DNA from 3 places in the Mucilaginibacter sp. CSA2-8R genome. Region 3 is predicted to be linked to each of the others. Evidence: riboswitches for the same ligand, from Rfam matches in the RefSeq annotation. Region 3 holds a riboswitch; each other region holds the start of a gene.

Region 1 (8,028 bases), 1.3 Mb from region 3:
GCCTCAAAATATTCTATTTTTAGTAACACCGTTTACGGCGGACCAAGCGCCGGTAAATTTGCAGGTGTAAGTTTTTCGCTCGATAATACCATTGAGGCTAAAATGAGAGCTAAGAGTACTGATACCTCTGGGGCCGACCGCAAGGTGTCTATATTACAAGGTTTAAGTTTGGCCGGTTCGTATAACTTTGCTGCCGATTCATTCAGGTTGTCACCTATATCGCTTAATGCTCACACTGCTATTTTCAATCAAAAGGTAAGTATTAGTGTAAATGGTACGCTCGATCCATATGTAACGCAAATCATCGACTCGGTTAGTAATGGTGTAATTACCCGTACACCAAGGCAGGTAGATCGTTATACATTCCAAAACGGTCGGTTCCCGACATTAACCAACTTAAGTTTTTCAACCAGCTTTAGTTTAAACTCCAAGGCTAACTCAGGCCGTACGCGTCCGGCAAGTACATTGCAAAACATGACCAGCGCACAGGCGCAGCAATTAGCTTTGATTGACAGTGACCCGAGCCGGTATGTCGATTTTAACGTGCCTTATAACGTGAGTGTTAATTTTAACTTAAACTATGCCAATAGTTACGTTGCCAAAACCGTATCCAGCACCGTAAGCGCCAGCGGCGATGTTAACGTATCTCCTAAGTGGAAAGTGCAGTACACAACAAATTATGACTTCAGGGCCAAACAAATTGGCATTACGCAGTTTTCTATCTATCGTGATTTGCATTGCTGGGATTTATCATTCCGGTGGACTCCATTCGGCGTTTATAAATCATTTAGTGTTGATTTAAGGGTAAAAGCATCTATTTTGCAAGATCTTAAATTGAGTAAGCGTAAAGACTACTACAACAATTAATTACATGCTGGCAGAAATTATTACTATTGGCGATGAGATACTCATTGGCCAGATTGTGGATACCAATTCGGCTTGGATGGCCCAGGAACTTAATGCCGTTGGTATTCGCATCAAGCAGATATCTTCGGTATCTGACGACCGCGAACATATATTAAAAGCACTGGCCGAAGCTCAAACACGTGCGGACATTATTTTAATTACCGGCGGATTGGGGCCAACCAAAGATGACATCACCAAAAAAACGCTTGCCGACTACTTTGGCGTAGGCCTGGTAGAAAACGAAGAGGCGCTTGCCAACGTGCAACGCATTTTTGCCAAGTACAATCGTCCGCTGCTGGAGGTTAACCGCCAGCAGGCTTTGGTGCCTGCAAACTGTGAGGTGCTGAATAATTTGAATGGCACCGCACCGGGCATGTGGTTTAATCACCAGGGCAAAGTGCTGGTTTCGATGCCGGGTGTACCCTTCGAGATGATGTATATGATGGAAGGGCAGGTAATACCGCGGTTAAAAGCCAATTTTAAACTGCCTTATATTATTCATAAAACTATACTTACGGTAGGAGAGGGCGAGTCGTTTATTGCCGAGCGTATTGCAGATATTGAGGATGCCTTACCAGGTTATATCAAATTGGCCTATCTGCCCAAATTAGGCCAGGTGCGTTTGCGGTTAAGCGGCTATGGTGATAACGAAACTGCGTTGCAGACAGAAATTGACAGGTTTGCCGACCAGATTGTTGATCGCCTCCAGAACGTTGTAGCCGCCCGTGAAGATATTGCTCTCGAAAAAGCAATTATGAATAAACTGGAAGAAATGGGTTGCACCGTTTCGCTGGCCGAAAGTTGTACAGGTGGTTACTTGGCACATCTATTCACACAGCATCCGGGGTCTTCAAAAACGTTTTTAGGCGGAGCTGTAGCGTATGCTTATTCGTTAAAAGAAAGTATATTAGATGTAAGCGCTGTAACACTATTACGGCATGGCGCTGTAAGCGAAGAAACCGCTACCGAGATGGTAACAGGCGCTTTAAAAAACTTTAAATCTGATTATGCCGTTGCGGTTACCGGCATTGCTGGCCCTGATGGAGGTACGCCAGATAAGCCAGTGGGCACCGTTTGGATAGCCGTGGCCGGTCAGAATAAAAGTATCGTCAGAAAGTTTGTGTTTGGTAATAAACGGCGCCAAAATATAGAGCGCACGGCTATTACTGCCCTGGGTATGTTGAATACTTTACTGGGCGCACAATAAAACTACCGGATAAATAGTTAATTTTGGCCTGACTTAGAGATTAAACCATGGCGAAATTCGAACTGCTGCTGCCCAGAATGGGTGAAAGCGTTGCTGAAGCAACCGTTATTAAATGGCTGAAACAACCGGGCGACCGGATTGAGGCAGATGACGCTGTGGTTGAAATTGCTACCGATAAAGTAGACTCTGAGGTACCATCGCCGGTGAGCGGCGTTTTGAAAGAGCAATTGTTTAAGCAAGACGACGTAGTGCAGGTGGGTGCCTGCATTGCCGTAATCGAAACTGTTGACGAGCCCGAAAGCCAGCCCGAAGAAAAACCGGTAACCCGCTTTGAACTTTTATTGCCCAAAATGGGCGAAAGTGTTGCCGAGGCTACCCTGGTGAACTGGCTGAAACAGCCCGGCGAAAAGGTAACTGTTGATGATGCCCTTGTAATGATATCTACCGACAAGGTAGATTCTGAACTTCCATCGCCCGTTAACGGAACTTTAGTTGAGCACCTGTTTAAGTCAAACGAAGTTATTAAGGTAGGCACGCCAATAGCGGTAATTGAAACCGCCGATAAAACAAACTACCAGCCTGCTACACCGCCGGCACCTAAGCCAGAACCAAAAGCAGAGCCTGAGCAGGTAATGGATCCGGAGCCTGTGCCGGAAATGGCGCCTCATGTTCCTGGGTTAGAGCAATTACAGTCTAAAACCAGTCAAACAACACCTCCGGCCGCGCAATCATCAGGTATCCGTTTTTATTCTCCTTTGGTACGCAATATTGCCAATCAGGAAAATATTGGGCAAACCGAGCTGGATGCTATTCCGGGTACCGGGGCCGAGGGGCGTTTAACCAAGAATGATTTGATGGCTTACCTGCAAAACCGTGGCGAGGCTCAATCTGAAAAACCTGCGGCCGAAGTTCAGGCACCGGCTTCGACAACTGCAAGTACTCCTGCTGCGCCAGCCGAAAAAAGGGAAGCACCGCAACAGCCCGCACAAAGTTTAAACAGCGGCGACGAGATTATTGAAATGGACCGTATGCGCCGGTTAATTGCCGACCATATGGTGATGAGCCGCGATACCTCGGCGCACGTTACCTCATTTGTTGAGGCCGACGTAACCAATCTGGTTTACTGGCGCGAAAAGGTTAAAGGTAAATTTGAAAAACGCGAAGGGCAAAAACTAACCTTTACCCCTATATTTATTGAAGCAGTAGCCCGTGCTATTGTTGATATGCCAATGATTAACGTATCTGTAAATGGTACGCAAATCATCAAAAAGAAAGATGTGAACATTGGTATGGCTACAGCGCTACCGAGTGGCAACCTGATTGTGCCGGTAATTCGTCGTGCCGAGAGGCTCAACCTGACGGGTTTAGCCAAAAGCGTAAACGATTTGGCCAACCGTGCGCGTAATAACAAGCTACAGCCTGATGATACCCGCGATGGTACTTTTACCATTACCAACATTGGTATGTTTGGAAACATAATGGGTACGCCTATTATCAACCAGCCGCAGGTAGCTATATTAGCCATAGGCACTATTAAAAAGAAACCGGCTGTTATAGAAACACCTACCGGAGATGTTATAGCCATAAGGCACATGATGTATCTATCGTTATCATACGACCATCGTGTGGTAGATGGCGCCCTGGGCGGCTCGTTTGTAAAACGTGTAGCCGACTATCTCGAAAACTGGGATTTAAACCGCGATATCTAAATAAATACAGAAACTTACGCCTTTGCTTTTGGTGTAAGTTTCTGTAAATGAATACCTAAAGAAAATATTTTATAAAAATTTGTATAATTAAGCGTTTACGCACTACCTTTGCCTTTAAGGTTTAAATACCATAATCAAATACCCTCCGTTGGTTTTGATTTATAAAGAAGCGGCGAGAGATCAGGCTCCCTGACCCGCTGGCAACCCTCCGATAGGCGGAGAAGGTGCCAATTCCTGTCCCGGTCTGGACATACAGCCGGGGAATATAAGTGAAATAACCATGATACACGTTAAATCCACTACTGCAATTTTATTGGCTGCCCAAACGGGTAAATTTTTTGGTACTTACAGTTTTGCTGCTAACTGTTTGTGCATGTGTTGTTGCCATTAAAGCAATTGCACGTTTCCATTCACTGCGCTTTTGTTGCAAATAAATGCTAACGTGTTTTACGCCGGGATTTGCTGTATCCTGTCCGTAAGCTAACCTCAAGGCAACAGTCATTCACCAAAGTCATTACCATTAACTGTAAACATCATGTCAACAACACCTTTAAAATTCGAAACTTTACAATTGCACGCCGGTCAGGAAGTTGATCCCATCACCGGTTCGCGTGCAGTGCCTTTATATCAAACTACTTCGTACGTTTTTAAAAATGCCGAGCATGGCGCTAACCTGTTTGCGCTAAAAGAATTTGGCAACATCTACTCACGGATTATGAATCCGACAACTGATGTATTTGAGAAACGTATTGCCGCGCTCGAAGGTGGGGTAGCTGCCCTGGCAACGGCATCGGGTCAGGCAGCTCAGTTTATTGCGCTAAACAACATCCTACAGGTAGGCGACAACTTTGTTACCTCACCGTTTTTATATGGTGGGACGTATAACCAGTTTAAGGTAGCCTTTAAACGTTTGGGAATAGAAGCGCGTTTTGCTGCGAATGAACAGGCTGATAGTTTAGAGCGTTTGATTGACGATAAAACTAAAGCTATTTATTTAGAAACCATCGGTAATCCAGGCTTTAACATCCCGGATTTTGAACAGATAGCTGCTTTGGCCCGTAAGTATGATTTGCCGCTCATTGTAGATAATACCTTTGGTGCCGGAGGATATTTGTTCCGCCCCTTAGAGCATGGCGCTCACGTGGTAGTTGAGTCGGCCACTAAATGGATTGGCGGGCATGGTACCAGCATTGGTGGCGTAATTGTAGATGGCGGTAACTATAATTGGGGTAATGGTAAATATCCGCAATTTAGCCAACCTGCAGAGGGCTATCATGGATTGATATTTTCTGAAGTGTTTGGGGTAGGCGGCCCTTTCGGCAACATCCAATTCATCATCAGGGCTAGGGTAGAGGGCTTGCGCGATTTTGGTGCATCGCAATCACCTTTTAATTCGTTTTTACTACTGCAAGGTTTAGAAACCCTTTCGTTGCGTGTGCAGCGCCATGTAGATAATACGCTTGAACTGGCTATTTGGCTCGAACAGCATCCGCAGGTAGCTAAGGTCAACTATCCGGGTTTGCCATCTTCGCCATATCATCATTTGGCCAAGCGCTATTTAAAAAATGGTTTTGGTGCGGTGTTGTCATTTGAGTTAAAAGGCGATAAGCAGCACGCTTCCAAATTAATAGATAGCTTGCAAATGGTAAGCCACCTGGCCAATGTAGGCGATGCTAAAACGCTCATCATCCAGCCATCGGCTACCACACATCAGCAATTATCTGACGTGGAGCAACTGGCTGCGGGTGTAACGCCAAATTTATTGCGTGTTGCTGTGGGCATCGAACATATTGATGATATCAAAGCCGATTTTGAACAGGCTTTTGCTGTTGTAAAGACATTGGATGCAGCAATAGTTGGTGATTTAGATTAATAAACAGCTTTCATTCTTGAGATAAAGACGAAGCTTTAAAATATAGTTTTTTTAGTTTTTGATAGTGATTAATAAAGCCCTCCAGCAATGGGAGGGCTTAATCAAATTACAGCAATGAGTTTACAAACCTTCAATTATACAGGTACATTTGAGTTAGAATCGGGCAAGCAACTGGAGGGTTTACAGGTGGGTTATCACACGTATGGCCGGTTAAATGCCGCTAAAGATAATGTGGTTTGGGTATGCCATGCCCTTACTGCCAACTCGGATGTGCTCGACTGGTGGAAAGGATTTGTTGGCGAGGGTTACTTTTTTAACCCCGACGAGCATTTTATTATTTGTGCCAATGTGTTAGGTTCTGCTTACGGTACTTCCAATCCGTTAAGCATCAACCCATCAACCGGCCAGCCATTTTATTTAGATTTTCCGCAGTTTACCATCCGCGATATGGTAAAGGCCCACCAATTACTGGCTGATGATTTAGGTATTAACCAAATCGATGTATTGATTGGTGGATCATTAGGTGGGCAGCAGGCACTGGAGTGGAGCATTATAGAGCCATCGCGCATCAAACAATTGATTTTGATTGCCAGCAACGCTAAACACTCACCCTGGGGTATAGCTTTCAACGAGTCGCAGCGCCTGGCTTTAACGGCCGATCAGACTTTTAACAACGGTACACCCGATGGTGGCAGCGCAGGTTTAAAGGCTGCCCGCAGTATGGCCCTACTATCGTATCGGGGTTACAAGGCTTATAACATTAAACAGCACGAGGATGATGACAGCAAAACAGATGACTACCGTGCAGCCTCATACCAAAGCTACCAGGGAGATAAACTGGTAAACCGCTTTAATGCCTATAGCTACTGGTATCTGAGCAAAGCGATGGACTCACACCACGTAGGCCGCAATCGTGGTGGTTTAGAGAACGCTTTAAGTCAGGTTACAGCGCAAACTATAGTAATTGGCATCAAGTCAGATATTCTATTCCCGATTGAAGAGCAGCAGTACCTGTTTCAGCATATCCCGAAGGCTGCTTATGCCGAACTTGATTCGTTTTATGCGCACGACGGTTTTTTAATTGAAACTGAATTATTAACAAAAATTGTTTCCTCGTTTATCAAAACTGACGTGAGGGGCAAAATTATAGAATTACAAAAAATAGCTTAATGAGTAAAAAACTTACCATTGGTTTGTTTGGTTTTGGTGTGGTTGGACAAGGGTTATATGATATTATTAAAACCAAGCACCTTAATCTTGAAATTAAAAAGATAGCCATTAAAAATCCGGAGAAGCAGCGGAGCTTACCCGCCGAGCTTTTTACTACCGACCGGGACGAAATTTTAAACAACCCCGAAATAAACACGGTTGTAGAACTAATTAATGATACCGATGCCGCTTTCGAAATAGTATCGAGAGCTTTGGCCTCGGGAAAGCATGTTGTATCGGCCAGTAAAAAAATGGTGGCTATCTACCTGCAGCAGTTGATCGATTTGCAGCAGGAGCACAATACCTCTCTACTATACGAAGGTGCGGTATGTGGTAGTATTCCAATCATCCGTAATCTTGAAGAGTATTATGATAACGAGCTGCTGCACTCTATCAGCGGTATTTTTAATGGGTCATCTAATTATGTGCTTTCTAAAGGCTTTTTAGAAAACATGGATTACGATACTGCCTTGAAGCAAGCGCAGGATTTAGGCTTTGCCGAAACTGACCCTACCTCGGATGTAGGCGGTTTTGATGCTAAGTACAAGCTAATCATCGCAGCGGCGCATGCTTACGGTATTGTGGTTAACCCCGATGATGTATTAAATATCGGTATACAGACCCTTTCGGCGTACGATATGCAGTACGCGCGCGAAAAAGGCTTGAAAATTAAGCTGGTTCCGGTGGCTAAGGAGTTGGACGATAAACACGTAGCCTTATTTGTACTGCCCAAGTTTGTAAACGAAACAGAGTTTTTATACAACGTAGAATACGAGTACAACGGCGTAACTGTACAGGCTGCCTTTGCCGACCAGCAATTCTTTTTTGGTAAAGGAGCAGGCGGGCACCCAACGGGTTCTGCCGTACTGTCTGACATTGCAGCATTGCGTTATGACTATGGCTACGAGTACAAAAAGGCCCGGGAAAAGCAGGGTCTGAATTTTACCAATAACATCGAGCTGAACGTTTACCTGAGGTACGATGATGAACAACTGGTGCAAGACCTTAACTTTTTGCATATCCAGGAACGCTATTATTCGGGCAGTTTTAAATTTGTTATCGGAAAAATTAATTTGCAAAATCTGATTGCTTTGCAACACCGTATATTTGAAAGTAAGGCTTTT
Region 2 (8,028 bases), 2.3 Mb from region 3:
ACCCGGTTATTGAGTAAACCTAACTCAAAACCGGCTTCGCTTGATATAGTGGTTTCGGGTTTCAGGGCCGAATTTAAGCTGATGCTGGCTGCCGTTTGCTGCGGATTACTGCCAAACGGAGCGATGAAATTATAGGTATTCATGAGTTGGTAAGGTGTAGTGGCCTTACCAACCTTAGACCATCCGCCTCTTAATTTAGCGTAGCTAAGCACGTTGCTTTTAATGCCCAACGCTTCAGAAAGCACCAGACTGCCGTTTACCGACGGATAAAAATACGACAGGTTTTCGGCAGGCAGGGTCGACGACCAGTCGTTGCGGCCGGTCACGTTCAGGAAAGCGTAATTGCGGAACCCGATTTGGCCCGAACCAAACAAGCTGTACGTTTTAAGTTTGCCGTAGTAGTTAGACGATACCAGCGGATCGCGCGAGTTGCTAAGCGTGTACAAACCAGCTACGGCCAGTTTAGGCGCCACCTGGTCGTTTTGCTCGTTTAAGATAGCATTGATGTTACCGCCGCCAAATACATCCAGCGAGAAATCACTGTTCAGCTTTTTGGTGTACTGCAAGCGGGCCTCGGTATTGGTTTCAGTTACGTTGTATACGTCCTCCTCGTACGAGCCGAACGGCGTGCCGTTGGTGCCATAGGCCACTTTAATGCGGCGTTTATCATTATAGTAATCGGTACCGGTACGGAAGTTGGCCGACAAGCCGTCTGCAATTTTATAATTCAGCTCAATGCTACCGATTAGCCGGTTTTTGTTTTGGCTCACCGTGTTTTCGTACGCTAAAAAGTACGGGTTAGAGTAGTAGCTGTTGTTCCAGTTAAAGGTGTTACCGTTGGCGTCGCGGTAGTTTTTAAGCTGGTTAACATCCACCTGGCGGCCAAACCACGTAAACTGCAGCATGGTACTGGTGGCACGGCGGCCGTAAGCACCAGGCAGGTTACCGGCATCATCTTTTAAATAGTTGGCAATGGTGGTAACAGTTAATTTAGGCGTTGGCCTGAACGTGCTGTTAAACGCAAACGAGTTGCGGCCCAGCGAGGTATTAGGCACCACACCGGTCTGGTGCAGGTTATTGTACGACAACCGGTAATCAAACTTATCGCTGCTGCCGGCCAGGGCAACGCCATTGTTGAGCGTTACGCCGGTTTGAAAATAGTCGCGCACGTTGTTGGGGTGAGCCACAAATGGCACGGCCTGCCCGTTAGAGAAAAACTGCGGAATTAAGCGGCCATCCAGCGGCGGGCCCCAGCTTTCGTCAACACCATCGTTTATACCGCCGCCTTTACCGTCAACATAACTAAAACGACCGTTTGAGCCCTGACCAAATTCGTTTTGATACTTGGGCAAAACCTGGATGTTAGAAAATGTGGTGTTAGAATTGATGGTTACCCCTAAGCCTTTGGCGCCTTTACCGGTTTTGGTTTTTACCAGAATAACGCCTGCTGCCGCACGGTAACCGTAAAGCGCCGCTGCGTTTGGCCCTTTGAGTACGCTGATCGACTCAATATCCTCGGAAGGAATACTGGCCAGTGCGTTCGGGAAATCGCGCGAACCGTTGGTGCCCTGAAATTGCGAGTTATCTACAATGGTACCATCTATCACAAACAAGGGCTGATTGTTGCCCGAGATAGAGGTTTCGCCCCGGATGACGATACGCGACGAGCCCATATCGCCCTGGCTGTTGGTGATGTTTACGCCGGCTATTTTACCGCTTAGGGCGTTGATGAAGTTAGTTTCTTTAGCCTCGGCAATATCCTTAGCTTTTAAGCCCTGCACGGCGTATCCTAACGACTTTTTATCTTTAGAGATATTAAGTGCCGTTACCACCACCTCGTTAAGCGAGTTAGGCTGTTCTTCGAGCACGATTTTGAGGTCGGCCTGGTTACCGGTCACCGGTATTTCCTGGGCAATAAAGCCTACAAAAGAGGCCCTTAATATATCACCTTTTTGCACGTTTAAGGTAAAACGGCCATCGCCATTGGTTTGCACGCCGTTGGTGGTGCCGGTTACGGCCACACTTACGCCGGGCAGCGGCTGTCCGTCGGCCTTACTCACAATAATACCGCTTACCTTGAGGCCTTGGGCAGCGGCGGTTTTAAACAGAAGTGCCTGCAATAATACAACAAGCAGCAACAGATACTTTTTTGACATGTTTTTTGTTCGGGTTGTGATGACGAGGCGCCACACTAATGGCCTTGAGGCAGCCTATGGAGCATGCCTTTATACCTCAGCAATAAAAAAAATTTATTAAAACCGGGATGATTGATCGGCACTCAGCCGCAGCACGTATTAGCGCAGGCTGCAACAGCAGCAGCAACAAGGATGGGCAGGTACGAATGAGGATGAGCAAACGGTGTGACGGGTGGCGGGTGCTGCGGTGGCAAACGCCGGAGACGCGGCTCTTGTCCGTCTATGCGGATTTACAGCGTGGGCCTGGAGCGATAAGTAAAAATTTGCGTTCATATACTGTTTTGTTGGATGATGTTTGTTTTGTTAACAGAGGCGTGAGGACGGATTCGAACCGCCGTACTGGGTTTTGCAGACCCGTGCCTAACCACTCGGCCACTCCGCCATGGGCACCGTTTATAGCGATGCTTTTACTGAGGACTGGCTGGCCAGGCGGTCAATCACCTGTACCATTTGGCCGAATTCTTTTTCGTCATATAGCCGCGTCAGGTAAACGATTTTGCCCGATGGATCAATCACCACATTACGGGTAACGCCCGACTTTTTATTGGCGAAACGTCCAAAAATGTCGGCCCCCGGGTCTAGTGCCAGCGGATACGTGATTTGCATATCCTGATGGAATTTCTGTACTTTCTCCAGCGGTTCGTCGCGGTCTACGCCTATCAGCACCACGTTTTTATTTTGGTAGGCTTTCCAAACATCTGCTTCCAGGTGCGGCATTTCTTTGCGGCAAACGCTGCACCAGCTGGCGGTAAACTGCAGCACCACTATTTTGCCGCGTAACTGCTTAAGTGAAGTCTTTTGTCCGTTTTGCAGCACCAGTTCAAAATTATCGGGTGCTTGGTCGCCTACTTGTACTAGGTAGCCACGGTCGGCATCGGCTGGGGCAGGCGTTGCAGCAGTAACGTTATTTTGCTGGGCGCGGGTGATATTGGCCACGAGCAACATGACGGCAAATCCAAGTGTGTATGTAATTTTTGATAATGTTTTCATTGCGTAATTAAGCAGCTAAGGTTTGATAAATTTGATGCAGGGCTTCCAGTACACGGTCAATCTCGTGCCGGGTGTTAAACTTGCTGAATGAGAAACGGATATGGTCCTGATCATCAGCGGCAGCAATGGCCTGTAGCACGTGCGAAGCTGAACCGGTAGAACAGGCACTCCCGCCCGATACCGCAATGCCGGCATCGTCCAAACATCGCAGCAGGTTGGGGCCGTAGCTTAATGCTGGTAAGCCTACATTTAATACGGTGTAAAGACTTTGCTGTGCGCTGGCCGAATTACCGTTAAACGTTACGCCGGGCACCTCGCTGGTTAAGCGGGAAATCATGTAGTTTTTTAGATTTTGGATGTGCTGATGGTGCTCGTCGATATGGCTATAAGCAATCTCTAAAGCTTTGGTAAGCCCTACAATACCGTGGATGTTTTCGGTACCGGCACGTAAGCGGCCTTCCTGTCCGCCGCCATGTATGAGCTGCGACAGCTGGATGCCCTTACGACAAAATATAAACCCTACCCCTTTTGGGCCATGGAATTTGTGCGCCGATGCCGCCAGAAAATGCACTTTTAGTTTTTGCATATTGAGCCGGTAGTGCCCCATGGTTTGTACCGTATCGGTATGAAAAAGCGCATCGTAACGCTCGCTTATTTCGCCTATTTGAGCGATGTCGTTCAGGTTGCCAATCTCGTTGTTGGCATGCATTACCGATACCAGGCTGCGCGGATGAGTTTGCAGCAACTGCTCCAAGTGGCCCAGGTCGAGGTTGCCTTTAGCATCATGTTTAATAAAACTTATTTTAATGAGCCCTTTACGTTGCAGATTACTTAACGTATGTAATACTGCATGATGCTCAAACCGGGTAGTGATAACATGCTGTATGCCATAGCCATGTACGGCTGTAAGTATAGCTGTATTATCAGCCTCGGTACCGCCCGAGGTAAACACAATTTCTTCGGGCAACGCGCCAATTAAACCGGCAATAGTTGCTCTGCACTGCTCAATAGCCTGCCGGGCCTGACGCCCCTGTGCATGGTGCGACGACGGGTTGCCGTAATGGTTTAGCAGGTACGGTGTCATGGCATTAAACACTTCGGCGTCGAGTGGTGTGGTGGCTGCGTTGTCTAAATAAATACTCATAGCTTTTGTATGCTGCTTGTTAAAAATTGGAAAGTCTTGTAAATCAAACCCAGAGAAGGCTGCAGCACAGCACAACAATTTTAACAAGCAGGAGCACTTGTTATCTTATCTTTCTTTTGCATTAGCAAAAGCAGGAATTAGCACCTTATGCAGCTTAAAAAGCCGTATAGGTTGCCAAGACGTCGCAGGGCCTTTCCCTCAGTCTTTCTGGATAAGTTGACAAAGAACTATCGTTTACAGCAGCAAATATAGCCCAAAAAATATAATTCCTATAGAATTTGTAGATATTTTTATTTTTAGATGTTTTGATGACAAACGACAGTTTCGCCTATGAATTGGAGAGCGCAGATTTAATGGCCAAAACTGCCCAGAAATAGCGTTCGGCTTAAACAAAATTCGCTGCAAGTCTGTGCTTTAAAGCACAGACTTGCAGCGATATGTAATGCTATAAATAAAGCTTTTTTTTATTTAGCTGGATTTACCTTCCACCAGTCAAAATAAAACAGGTCTTTTTCTCCTTTAAAAACAAAGTACACATCATGTACGCCTTTAACATTTTTAAGAGGACTGGTTACATTGCCAAATACATCGCCCTGGGCAACATTGTTTACGTTAACCACCCCCACTAAAGGGCCATCAATTTTATCCGTATGCACTTCCATCTTGCCGCCGCGTAACGCCGCTACACAAACCTCAATAGCCGAAGCACCCGATGCAAAATCAACGCCCTGTACTTTTAGATAGTCGCCATTATTTATAGAACTCACAAAGATGCGTTCAGCTTTCTTTTTCCCTTTATCCCAAGACACGTTACGCTCCCACTCGGTTACGTTATCCGTTTTTAGGCCTTCACTGTAGGCGATGGTTTCGGCCTCAACCTTGCTGTAAGGATTTAACGTGCCGCGCTGTTTAACGCCGGTTACCGACCAAAACGGCAAATGCTTAATTGTACCGTCGGGGTTAAACGTTAATTCTTCGAGCGATACCGACCGGCGTTCATAATGCTTTGACACGGTTTGCTTCATGATATTATAATTGAAGCCGAAAACGTACCAGGTGCCTTTGTAATTGATAATGCCCGGATGGTTGCCTGACGAACGCGGGTCGCCATCCATAATGCTGCCACCGTACTCCCATGGGCCGGTTGCGCTTTTACCCATAGCATACCCTATCCCTTCGGGGCAGCAGGTTGAGGCATATGCCATGTAATATTTACCATCGCGCTTAAATGCCCAGGGGCCTTCCTGGTAATGGAATGGGTCGGCCTTACCGGCCACTTTGGCTATAGAAGGGTCTTTAATGATCTCGCCTGAATACGAAATCATATCCGGGTTTAGTTTTACGTAGTATAAATTGGGGTTGCCCCAGTACAGGTAGGCTTGCCCGTCATCGTCAATTAAAACCGTCGGGTCGATATCGTCTTTACTATTTTTAATCAGCGGCTTTCCTATCGCGTCTTTAAACGGCCCGTACGGGCTATCAGACACCAGCACACCGATGCCTACATTGTTGGGCAAAGGGCAGTACAAATAAAATTTGTTATTGCGGTGCACGCACTGCAGTGCCCAGGCCCCGTTATCAATACCGCCCCATTTAAAATCTTTTACAGAGGCTATAGCGCCGCGGTCGGTCCAATTTACCATATCGGTAGAGGTATACAGCAGCCAGTTCTGCATTTTAAAGCCAAATGCATCATCCTCATCATGGCCGGTGTATAAAAACACGGTGTCGTGGTAAACCAGCGGTGCCGGATCGGCCGTAAACTTGGTTTGAATAATAGGGTTTTGGCCAAACGCAGTGGCCGCCATGGCGCAGAGCATGGCAAAGATGCTTAAGGTTTTCATACAACTGGTTTATTATGGTAGCCGCCCCTAGGATGAGCGGCTACACACTACAAATATGCCCAGGATAAATAAAACTGTAGTTGAATAATGTAGCAATTTTGTTGAAATATTGAGGTTACAACCCATAAAACCAGGCCTGACGACTATTAGGGTACGAGTTTCTGTAAATCCTGTACTGTAAGAGATTGCATCCAGGCAATGTTTAGCTTATGGGATATTTTACTGTTTTGGTCTAAACAAAAGTAGCTGGGATAGCCACCTTTACCCAGCATGGCCATCAATTCGCTTGACAAGTTTTTGTCAATAAAAATGTGGGTACCGGGTTGTTTCAATTCTATAACTTTAGTCTTCCATCGTTCGAGCGTTGAGCCATCGGCCGTACACAGGTAAACAAATTCGATAGGTAAACCGGCAGCTTGCGTATGCAGCTTTGCGCTGTAGGGCATATCGCCAAGGCATGGCGCGCACCAGGTTGCCCATAAATCACAAACTACGGCTTTGCCTTTAAATCGCTGCGCAAATTTGCCTAAAAACTCGGCTGCTTTCATCCCCTTAACGGATGATAATGTTGCGCCGAATGCAAACCTGGCCACGGGTGTTCCAATCACAGAATCGGCACTTACATCGCTGCTCTTTTTAAGCGCCTCGTTTAATTTACTTAATTTACTTAGCGTGAGCCGCTGTTCATTTTCCACGACGGACTTTACCCAGGGCGTATGTATCTTGCTTAAGATGCTTTTTTGTATCTGCACATTTTCATCAAGATTGCGTGCCGTGCTTTTTAAGAACAACCTATCTGCTGCGGGCATTCCCATCAACTCGGCAAACTTTGCGTCGTTGTGTTCCGCTTTCCGGTAATAAGCATAATTAAAAAGCGCGTTAGCAAAATTTTCGGCATCGTTAGATACCAGTTTAGGCTTGTGGCTTTTAATTTTATCCCATAACCCGGGCGTAGCGTGTTCGGGCATCCAGAACCACAGCAGTGTATGGTAGTAATCTGATAGCCGTTCGTTTTCGGGTATCCATGAAAAGGGAGCCGGGTTTAGTTTGACATATTCCTGGTTAACCGTCTTGAGCAAATCACTTAACGAATCCAGCTTACTTAAATAATCAGCCTGCGTTGGTTTGAGCGCCTGTATAGCACTGCCAATAGCAAGCTGATCCTTTCGTTTATACAATACTTTATTATTCATCCAGGCAGTAAGAGCTCCGTCATTGCCGGAGTACATTACTCCCTTACCATTAAACTGCACATTTTTCTTTTTTAGTTGCGCAAAATCAAGCGTTAAGTTTAAACCGCGGTTTAGGTATAAGCCGGCATAAAAATAGTCGCCCACGCTAAGCCAAACCTGCTGATAGGGAAACGGATAAGGCAGCTTTACTTCAAAACTACCATCGGCTTTAATGGCCGTAGTACCTTCTTGCTGCATTTGCCCCATAGGCTCAACTAAACTGTAAGAAACCTGTAAAGCCGGCAAATCATTATTGGTAAAGTTAACGATCTTGCCTTTAATTATCGGCGGACTGGTTTTGAAAAAGTAGATGTTAAATGCAGGGTCGGACAGCGAAACGGGTTGTTTTACAGGCTGAGCAAAGCCGAGTTTTACCAATAGCAAAAAGCTTAATAAAAGTGACAGGCGCATGGTTGGGTGTTTTGATTGCTGTAAGTTAAGCAATTATGTTGGTTTTGAACTGGGTACCAACATTCAGAAACAAACAATTCTTTTAATTGAATTAACCAGATATTGGACTTTCCGTTTTACCGTTCCTATGCCCGGGCATGCCATCACTATCCGCCTTATTTCAGCGTCCTGATAAAAGGGTTTGTGGCACGGCTTTACGGAGATCTGTTGCT
Region 3 (8,028 bases):
CAAGTTGTTTCAGCAAAGAACTTAATTGTTCTTCTGTTATGAAATTCAAATCAAAAGAAAGATATAATTGTGCCTCTAATTCGTAAGCTGACCCTCGTGCTATAAAGAAAAACTGCAAAGTTTCTTTCAAAGAGTTTCGCCCGCAACCTTCGGCAATATTTGATGGGATTGATATAACCGAACGTTTGATTTGCGATTGTAGGCCAAAACGTTCTTCTTTTGGAAAAAGAGATGTTGTTGCGTATACCATCTTAACTAAGGTTCGTGCTTCTTTCCATACATCTAAATTTGTAAAAATCATTGCTCCAAATTAAGGTTTTAACACTCGATACTCGCAACTCAAAACCCGCAACAAATTAATTAATAATTTAAATTTGGCCCTAACCATCGTTCTGCGGTTTCGACGGACATGTTTTTGCGTTTGGCGTAGTCTTCTACCTGGTCCTTACCTATTTTGCCTAAGCCGAAGTAGCGTGATTGCGGGTGGGCAAAGTAAAAACCGCTAACAGCCGCGGTGGGCAACATGGCCATGCTTTCGGTTAAATGGATATGTGCATTATCCGTAGCTTTCAGCAAATCAAACAGCGTCACTTTTTCGGTATGCTCTGGGCAGGCCGGGTAACCGGGTGCCGGGCGGATGCCCTGGTACTCTTCTTTAATCAGCTGCTGGTTGGTTAATTCTTCATCTTGTGCATAGCCCCAATAGTTACGACGGACCAGTTCGTGCATTTTTTCGGCAAAGGCTTCGGCCAAGCGGTCGGCTATGGCTTTAATCATGATGCTGTTATAGTCGTCATGGTCGGCGTCGTATTGGGCTACCAATTCGTCGCAGCCAATGCCGGTAGTTACGGCAAAGCCGCCAAAATAATCGGGGATACCGCTTTTTTTAGGCGCAATAAAATCCGACAAAGCATAGTAAGGTTCACCGGCCGCTTTTTCGGCTTGCTGGCGCAGGGTGTGGATACGGGTACGCAATTGCGTGCGGCTTTCGTCGCTATACAACTCAATATCATCACCCACGCTGTTGGCCGGCCAAAATCCGATCACGCCACTGGCTTGTAAAAGATTTTGGTCGATTACTTTCTGCAGCATTTGCTGCGCATCATCGAAAAGCTTTTTAGCCTCGATACCTACGTTTTTATCATCAAATATTTTGGGGTAGCTGCCGCGCAGTTCCCAAGTATGGAAAAATGGTGTCCAATCAATATAAGGCACCAGTTCTTTTAAGGAGAAAGCTTCAAAAACTTTAGTGCCGGTAAAGGATGGTTTAACCGGGGCGAAGGTTTTAAAGTCAATCTGGTATTTGTTTGACCGTGCCTCGTCAATGCTTAAAAAGCGCTTGTCTGACCGTTTGTTTAAATGCGCCTCGCGTGCTTTTTCGTATTCCAGCTTAATGTTTTGAATATACTCGTCGCGGTTGTCTTTACTCATTAGTGTGCTGCACACAGTAACACTGCGCGATGCATCCAGTACGTGAATAGCAGGACCAGAGTAATTAGGCGCAATTTTTACGGCAGCATGGATACGTGATGTGGTAGCACCGCCAACAATCAGCGGAACGGTAAAGCCTTCGCGCTCCATCTCTTTGGCAAAATGCACCATCTCATCCAAAGATGGCGTGATGAGGCCACTTAGGCCGATAATATCAACCTGCTGCTTTTTGGCTTCTTCAATAATTTTTTGAGCGGGCACCATAACGCCCATGTCTATAATTTCGAAGTTATTACAGGCCAGAACTACGCCAACAATGTTTTTACCAATGTCGTGTACATCGCCTTTAACCGTAGCCAGCAATATTTTACCGGCATTGCTGCGCTGACTGGCATCAGCATTTTTTAGCTTTTCTTCTTCAATAAACGGAAGCAAATAAGCTACAGCCTTTTTCATTACCCGGGCTGATTTTACCACTTGAGGTAAAAACATTTTACCCGACCCAAATAGGTCGCCCACGATGTTCATGCCATCCATTAATGGGCCTTCAATCACTTCGAGCGGACGAGCATATTTTTGACGTGCTTCTTCCACATCATTGTCCAGGTACTCTACAATACCTTTAACCAAGGCATGCGATAATCGCTTTTCAACCGGTTCGTTACGCCAGGCCTCGTCTTTTACTATTTCTTTGCCTTTAGCTTTTACTGTTTCGGCGTACTCTACCAAACGTTCGGTAGCATCGGGCCGGCGGTTAAGCAGTACGTCTTCTACCCGTTCTAAAAGTGGCTTGGGTATTTCTTCGTAAACTTCGAGCATACCGGCATTTACAATGCCCATATCCATACCGGCTTTAATGGCATGGTACAGGAACGCCGAGTGCATGGCCTCGCGTACTACGTTGTTTCCTCTAAAAGAGAAGGAAATATTACTCACCCCGCCGCTTACTTTGGCATGAGGTAAGTTTTCTTTAATCCAGCGGGTGGCGTTGATAAAGTCGACCGCGTAGTTATTATGTTCCTCCAAACCGGTGGCAACGGTAAGGATATTCGGGTCGAAAATAATATCCTGCGGCGGGAAACCAATTTCGTTCACTAGGATGTCGTATGAGCGCTTGCAAATTTCGACACGGCGTTCGTAATTGTCGGCCTGGCCTTGTTCATCAAAAGCCATCACCACCGTAGCGGCTCCATAGCTTAATATTTTTTGGGCTTGTTCTCTAAACTTTTCTTCGCCTTCTTTAAGCGAAATGGAGTTTACAATACCTTTGCCCTGCAGGCATTTTAAACCGGCTTCAATCACCGTCCATTTAGACGAATCGACCATGATGGGCAGTTTGGCAATATCGGGTTCGGAGGCTACGAGGTTTAAAAATTTCACCATCACGGCTTCCGAATCAATCATGCCCTCGTCCATGTTAATGTCGATGACCTGGGCACCGCCTTCTACCTGCTGGCGAGCTACGGTAAGCGCCTCCTCATAGTTTTCGGCCAGGATGAGTTTTGAAAATTTAGGCGAACCGGTGATGTTGGTACGCTCGCCTACGTTTACAAAGTTAGCCTCAGGCGTAATGGTGACGGCTTCCAGGCCACTTAGGCGCATGTATGGCGCTACCTCCGGTTTTTGACGGGGTGCGTGTTTAGCGGCTTTATCGGCAATGCATTTGATGTGGTCGGGCGTGGTACCGCAACAACCACCTACGATATTGACCAGACCGGCTTTAGTAAAATCATCAACCTGGTGGGCCGTTTCATGCGGTGTTTCGTCGTATGCGCCAAATTCGTTAGGTAAGCCGGCATTAGGATAGGCAGAAATAAACACATCTGCTTTTTCTGATAATTCTTCGAGATACGGACGCATTTCGCGGGCACCCAAAGCACAATTTAAACCTACCGAAAGCAGGTTGGCATGGCGGACGGAGTTCCAGAACGCCTCTACGGTTTGCCCCGACAGGGTACGTCCTGATGCATCAGTAATGGTACCCGAAATCATGATGGGTAGCCTTTTGCCCGACTCGTGCTCGTACCGCTGCACGGCAAACAAGGCTGCTTTGGCGTTCAGCGTATCAAAAATGGTTTCAATCAATAAAAGGTCCGAACCTCCATCAACTAAACCGCGAACCTGCTCATAATAAGCCTCAGCCAGGTCATCAAACGTTACGGCACGATAGCCCGGGTCATTTACATCGGGAGATAATGAGGCGGTACGGTTGGTAGGGCCAACAGCTCCGGCTACAAAACGGGGCTTATCAGGTGTTTTCAGGTTGTATTCATCAGCCGCTTCGCGGGCCAGTCGTGCACCTTCGTAGCTTAACTCGTAAGCCAGTTCTTCCATATGGTAGTCGGCCAAACTAATGCGTTGGGTGCTGAAAGTATTGGTTTCAATAATATCGGCCCCGGCATCCAGATATTCGGCATGAATAGCTTTGATAACATCCGGACGGGTAAGGTTAAGCAAATCGTTGTTGCCCTTTAAATCCGACGGATGATTTTTAAAACGCTCCCCGCGAAAATCGTCTTCCGTTAATTGATAGCGCTGTATCATGGTTCCCATGGCGCCGTCAATTACCAATATGCGTTTTTGTAATTGTTCGTATATATTCATTCTTTAGTATCAGGTATTGAGTATCAAGTATTAAGAGGTAGTTGCATCACGTTTTTGAATGCCTAATCTTAGGTACTTAATATTAAAATAGCTTATGTCGAAAAGTCGGCGGTTTGGAATCTTGACTCTCGCTTATCTGTCTTAAAACCTGATAGTTAACCGTTTTAAGTAGAATGTAGCACCTTGTAAGCACAGGTTGCTAAGACTTCGCAGGGTCCAGTCCCTCCGTCTTTCTCTATAAGCAGTACAAAGTTGCAAAATAGGGCCGTCAAATCCAAATGCTAAACCTTACAATCGGCCCCAATAAAAAGGGCCGCCTTTGCGGGCAGCCCATGCTTAAAATTTAAATGAAACAGCACTTATTTACGGCTGCCAAATATCCTTAACAAAGATAAAAACAGGTTGATGAAGTCCATATACAGACTCAGTGCACCCATGATAGCCATTTTTTTGGTATCGGCCAGGCCGTATTCCAAACCCGCGCCTATGCGTTTTAATTTTTGTACGTCATAAGCGGTTAAGCCCACAAACACAGCTACACCAATATAGCTAATAGCCTTGCTTAAACCCGGACTGGCAATAAACATGTTTACTACTGATGCTACGATGATGCCCAACAGCAACATCACCATCAACGAACCAAAATTAGTTAAATCTTGTGTGGTGGTATAACCGGCTATGGCCATAATACCAAAAACTACCGAAGCCGTGATGAACACACCTAATACTGATGATGCCGTATAAACTAATAGCACAAAGCTTAAGCTTGTACCCATCAGCGCTGCAAACAAGATGAATAAAACCGTGAGTACCGGCGCTGATATTTTATTTAAGCCAAACGACATCAGCATAACAAATGCTAAAGGCGCAAACATTACTACAGTGCCCAGGCCGGTTCTGCGACCGGTGCTCAGGTCAATCAGTTTGCTTAATAAATTAATGTCGGTAGCAAATAAGTAAGCACAAAAGGCAGATATGCCCAGCGCAACAAACATCCACATAAATACATTGGCGATAAACTTGCGCGATGAAGCCTGGTCGTCCAGTTGTATTACATTCTTGTATTGATAATCAAAATTATTACTTTCCATTTTTATAAATTAATCAGGTTAAAGGTATAACATATTTTAGACACTTAAACAGCTTTAAAGTTTAAGTAAGGCGGCGCATTAATTGCTCTTCTACCAGTTTAAATACCTGTAAGGGTTTCAATGAGCGCCAGTTTAATTCATCAAGGCCTCCACCAAAATTGATGTAGTAATCAATATTGTTTTGTTTGAATTCTTCAATCACATGTTCCCTGAAATTGATACCCGCAATCCATCCATCTTCCACATCCTGAAACCACTCTTCGTAATAACAATCGTCAGACGAGTGAAAGTTTAATACGTTTTCGCCTATCAGTATAAACTTGTTAATGCCGTTATCAATCATTAACTCCATAATCTCTCGTTTCAGCGTCATGATGTCATTATTGATGGCATCGTTCCATTCGCCAATAAACTCTATGATCACATAGCCGCGATCATAATCGGCATACAATACTTTTAAATATAATGTATTAGAGCCAAACGAATCCCATTGCGGGTGCAGCAAATAATTATAAACCTGCTTATCAAACTCAAACTCATTATACACCGTAGCATAAAAAGGCGAATACTCATCCTCTGCCGCTACATAATCATCTCTCCACCTGTAGTATGGCTCTATTTCGTGCATGTGTTATAAATATGCAGATATGCTAATGTGCGTATGTGCAAATGTTTTGCTTGTACGTTGTGCCTACCTGCTTTTTCTTTTAAATTATAGTTCTCTTTTATTCATTTGCACATACGCACATTAGCATATCTGCATATTATTTTTTGTACGCATCAACCGCTTTACGAACGCTGCCGTGCTCGTTTAAAAGTTGGGCTGCCGTTTGTTCATCAACACCAATTTCCTGCATAACCATGCGGTTTGCGCGGTCAACCAGCTTATGGTTAGTTAACTGCATATCCACCATTTTATTACCTTTTACCCTGCCCAGTTGTATCATTACCGCTGTAGTCAGCATGTTTAGTACCAGCTTTTGGGCGGTACCGGCTTTCATGCGGGTAGAGCCGGTTACAAACTCGGGGCCGGTTACTACTTCAACAGGGTATCGGGCTTCGGCGGCTACCGGGCTGCCGGCATTGCAAACAATGCAACCTGTAGTCAAGCCTTCTTCGTTAGCTTTACGTAAACCGCCAATTACATAAGGCGTACGGCCCGAGGCAGCAATGCCTACTACCACATCATTAGCAGTAATATCAAATTCCTGTAAATCTTTCCAGGCCTGCTGGTCGTCATCTTCGGCAAACTCCACAGCTTTGCGTATGGCACCATCGCCGCCGGCAATAATGCCTACTACCCAATCAAAAGGCACACCAAAGGTTGGTGGGCACTCCGAGGCATCAACTACACCTAAACGGCCGCTGGTGCCGGCGCCAATGTAAAACAGGCGGCCACCGGTTTTCATCTTTTCGGTTACGGCCTGTACCAGTTTTTCTATCTGGGGCATGGCTTTGGCTACTGCCTCGGGTACGGTTCTGTCTTCCTCGTTAATGTGCTGGAGTAACTCGGCAACCGGTAGTTGCTCCAAGTGGGTATAATGTGAGTCTTGCTCTGTAGTATTTATCATTTCTTTCTTACAAATCTGTAACAAAATTCGGCAAAATTCCGTCAACTACAGCAACGCATACACATTCAAATACGTATTTTTGTTACGGGGATTTATGAAGCAAACAGCAGTTATTATTTTCAGATCGGTAATCTTGTTACTTGCCGGCATTGCTATTGGTTTGCTACTAAATAGGCGTACGGCTGACGTTGACGAGCCATACCAAATGACCGGTAACGATAAGATGGACCGGGTAATGAAATTAGTTCGTAAAAAGTACGTCGACTCGCTTAATATTGACAGTGTTGAGGGGGTGGCTATTAACAACCTGCTCCAAAAGCTAGACCCGCATTCAGTTTACCTCCACAAAAGACAAGCAGAGTCATTGTCAGAAAAACTGGAAGGCGGTTTTGATGGCATTGGCGTGGAATCGCAAATACTGCGCGATACGCTGTTTATTGCGCAGGTAATTCAAGGGTCGCCGGCGGCTAAGGCCGGTTTACCTAATGGGGCCAAGGTGGTTACCTTAAACGACCGGCCATTTGCAGGTACTCATTTGGATCCCGGAAAAGTAAGCGAAGCCTTTACCGATAAAAAAGATACCGGATTGGATTTTGGGGTGATTGCTTATGGCGAGCAAACGGTTAAAAATTACCATATCAAACATAGCCACGTCAACATGAGCAGCCTGGACGCTTCGTACATGATCTCGCCGGGGACAGGCTATATTAAGATTGGAAAGTTTGGTGCTACTACTGATGCCGATTTCAGGACTGCCTTAAAGCGTTTTAAAGCCAATGGCATGCAAAAGCTGGTGCTTGATTTAAGGGGTAACGGCGGTGGCTATTTAAATACCGCAACCGCACTGGCCGATGAGTTTTTACCTAAAAACAAACTGATTGTTTATACCCAGGGACAGCACGAACCGCGTACCGATTATTTTGCTACCGATTCGGGCGTATATGAGAACGGTAAACTGGCTGTATTGATTGATGAACATTCGGCATCTGCCAGCGAAATATTGGCCGGCGCATTGCAAGATTTGGACCGGGCCGTAATTGTAGGCCGCCGTTCATTTGGTAAAGGGTTAGTGCAGGAGCAGTTTTCGTTTGATGATGGGTCGGCTTTAAATTTAACGGTGGCCAGGTATTTTACACCGTCGGGCCGAAGCATACAAAAATCTTATAAAAAGGGTACCGAGAGTTACCGGAACGAGTTAAGCGAGCGCTTGCAAAAAGGGGAGCTGTATGTAGCGCAAAATAATGCAGACGACAGCACCTTTAATACTTCAGTTACTTACCATACCAGCGCCGGTAAAAAGGTATATGGTGGCGGCGGTATTATGCCCGATG

What was found. Region 3 has a riboswitch for S-adenosylmethionine ahead of metH (methionine synthase). Riboswitches for the same ligand answer to the same signal wherever they lie in the genome.
Region 1: another riboswitch for S-adenosylmethionine. It lies ahead of AAGR14_RS05410 (O-acetylhomoserine aminocarboxypropyltransferase/cysteine synthase); the one in region 3 lies ahead of metH (methionine synthase).
Region 2: another riboswitch for S-adenosylmethionine. It lies ahead of AAGR14_RS12695 (cysteine desulfurase family protein); the one in region 3 lies ahead of metH (methionine synthase).

What each region holds. Positions count from the first base shown of each region.
Region 1 covers NZ_CP152389.1:1,228,816-1,236,843, forward strand. Annotated here, with positions in the region: gene AAGR14_RS05395 (putative LPS assembly protein LptD) at 1-867, shown strand, start outside; gene AAGR14_RS05400 (competence/damage-inducible protein A) at 872-2,113, shown strand; gene AAGR14_RS05405 (2-oxo acid dehydrogenase subunit E2) at 2,161-3,822, shown strand; SAM riboswitch class I at 3,979-4,094, shown strand; gene AAGR14_RS05410 (O-acetylhomoserine aminocarboxypropyltransferase/cysteine synthase) at 4,358-5,695, shown strand; gene metX (homoserine O-acetyltransferase) at 5,810-6,865, shown strand; gene AAGR14_RS05420 (homoserine dehydrogenase) at 6,865-8,028, shown strand, end outside.
Region 2 covers NZ_CP152389.1:3,008,363-3,016,390, forward strand. Annotated here, with positions in the region: gene AAGR14_RS12680 (SusC/RagA family TonB-linked outer membrane protein) at 1-2,156, opposite strand, end outside; tRNA gene AAGR14_RS12685 (tRNA-Cys) at 2,506-2,577, opposite strand; gene AAGR14_RS12690 (peroxiredoxin family protein) at 2,589-3,185, opposite strand; gene AAGR14_RS12695 (cysteine desulfurase family protein) at 3,193-4,329, opposite strand; SAM riboswitch class I at 4,432-4,547, opposite strand; gene AAGR14_RS12700 (glycoside hydrolase family 43 protein) at 4,794-6,173, opposite strand; gene AAGR14_RS12705 (TlpA disulfide reductase family protein) at 6,320-7,816, opposite strand.
Region 3 covers NZ_CP152389.1:5,263,427-5,271,454, reverse strand. Annotated here, with positions in the region: gene AAGR14_RS22360 (four helix bundle protein) at 1-301, opposite strand, end outside; gene metH (methionine synthase) at 361-4,035, opposite strand; SAM riboswitch class I at 4,165-4,279, opposite strand; gene AAGR14_RS22350 (Bax inhibitor-1/YccA family protein) at 4,395-5,126, opposite strand; gene AAGR14_RS22345 (hypothetical protein) at 5,188-5,754, opposite strand; gene murQ (N-acetylmuramic acid 6-phosphate etherase) at 5,891-6,697, opposite strand; gene AAGR14_RS22335 (S41 family peptidase) at 6,792-8,028, shown strand, end outside.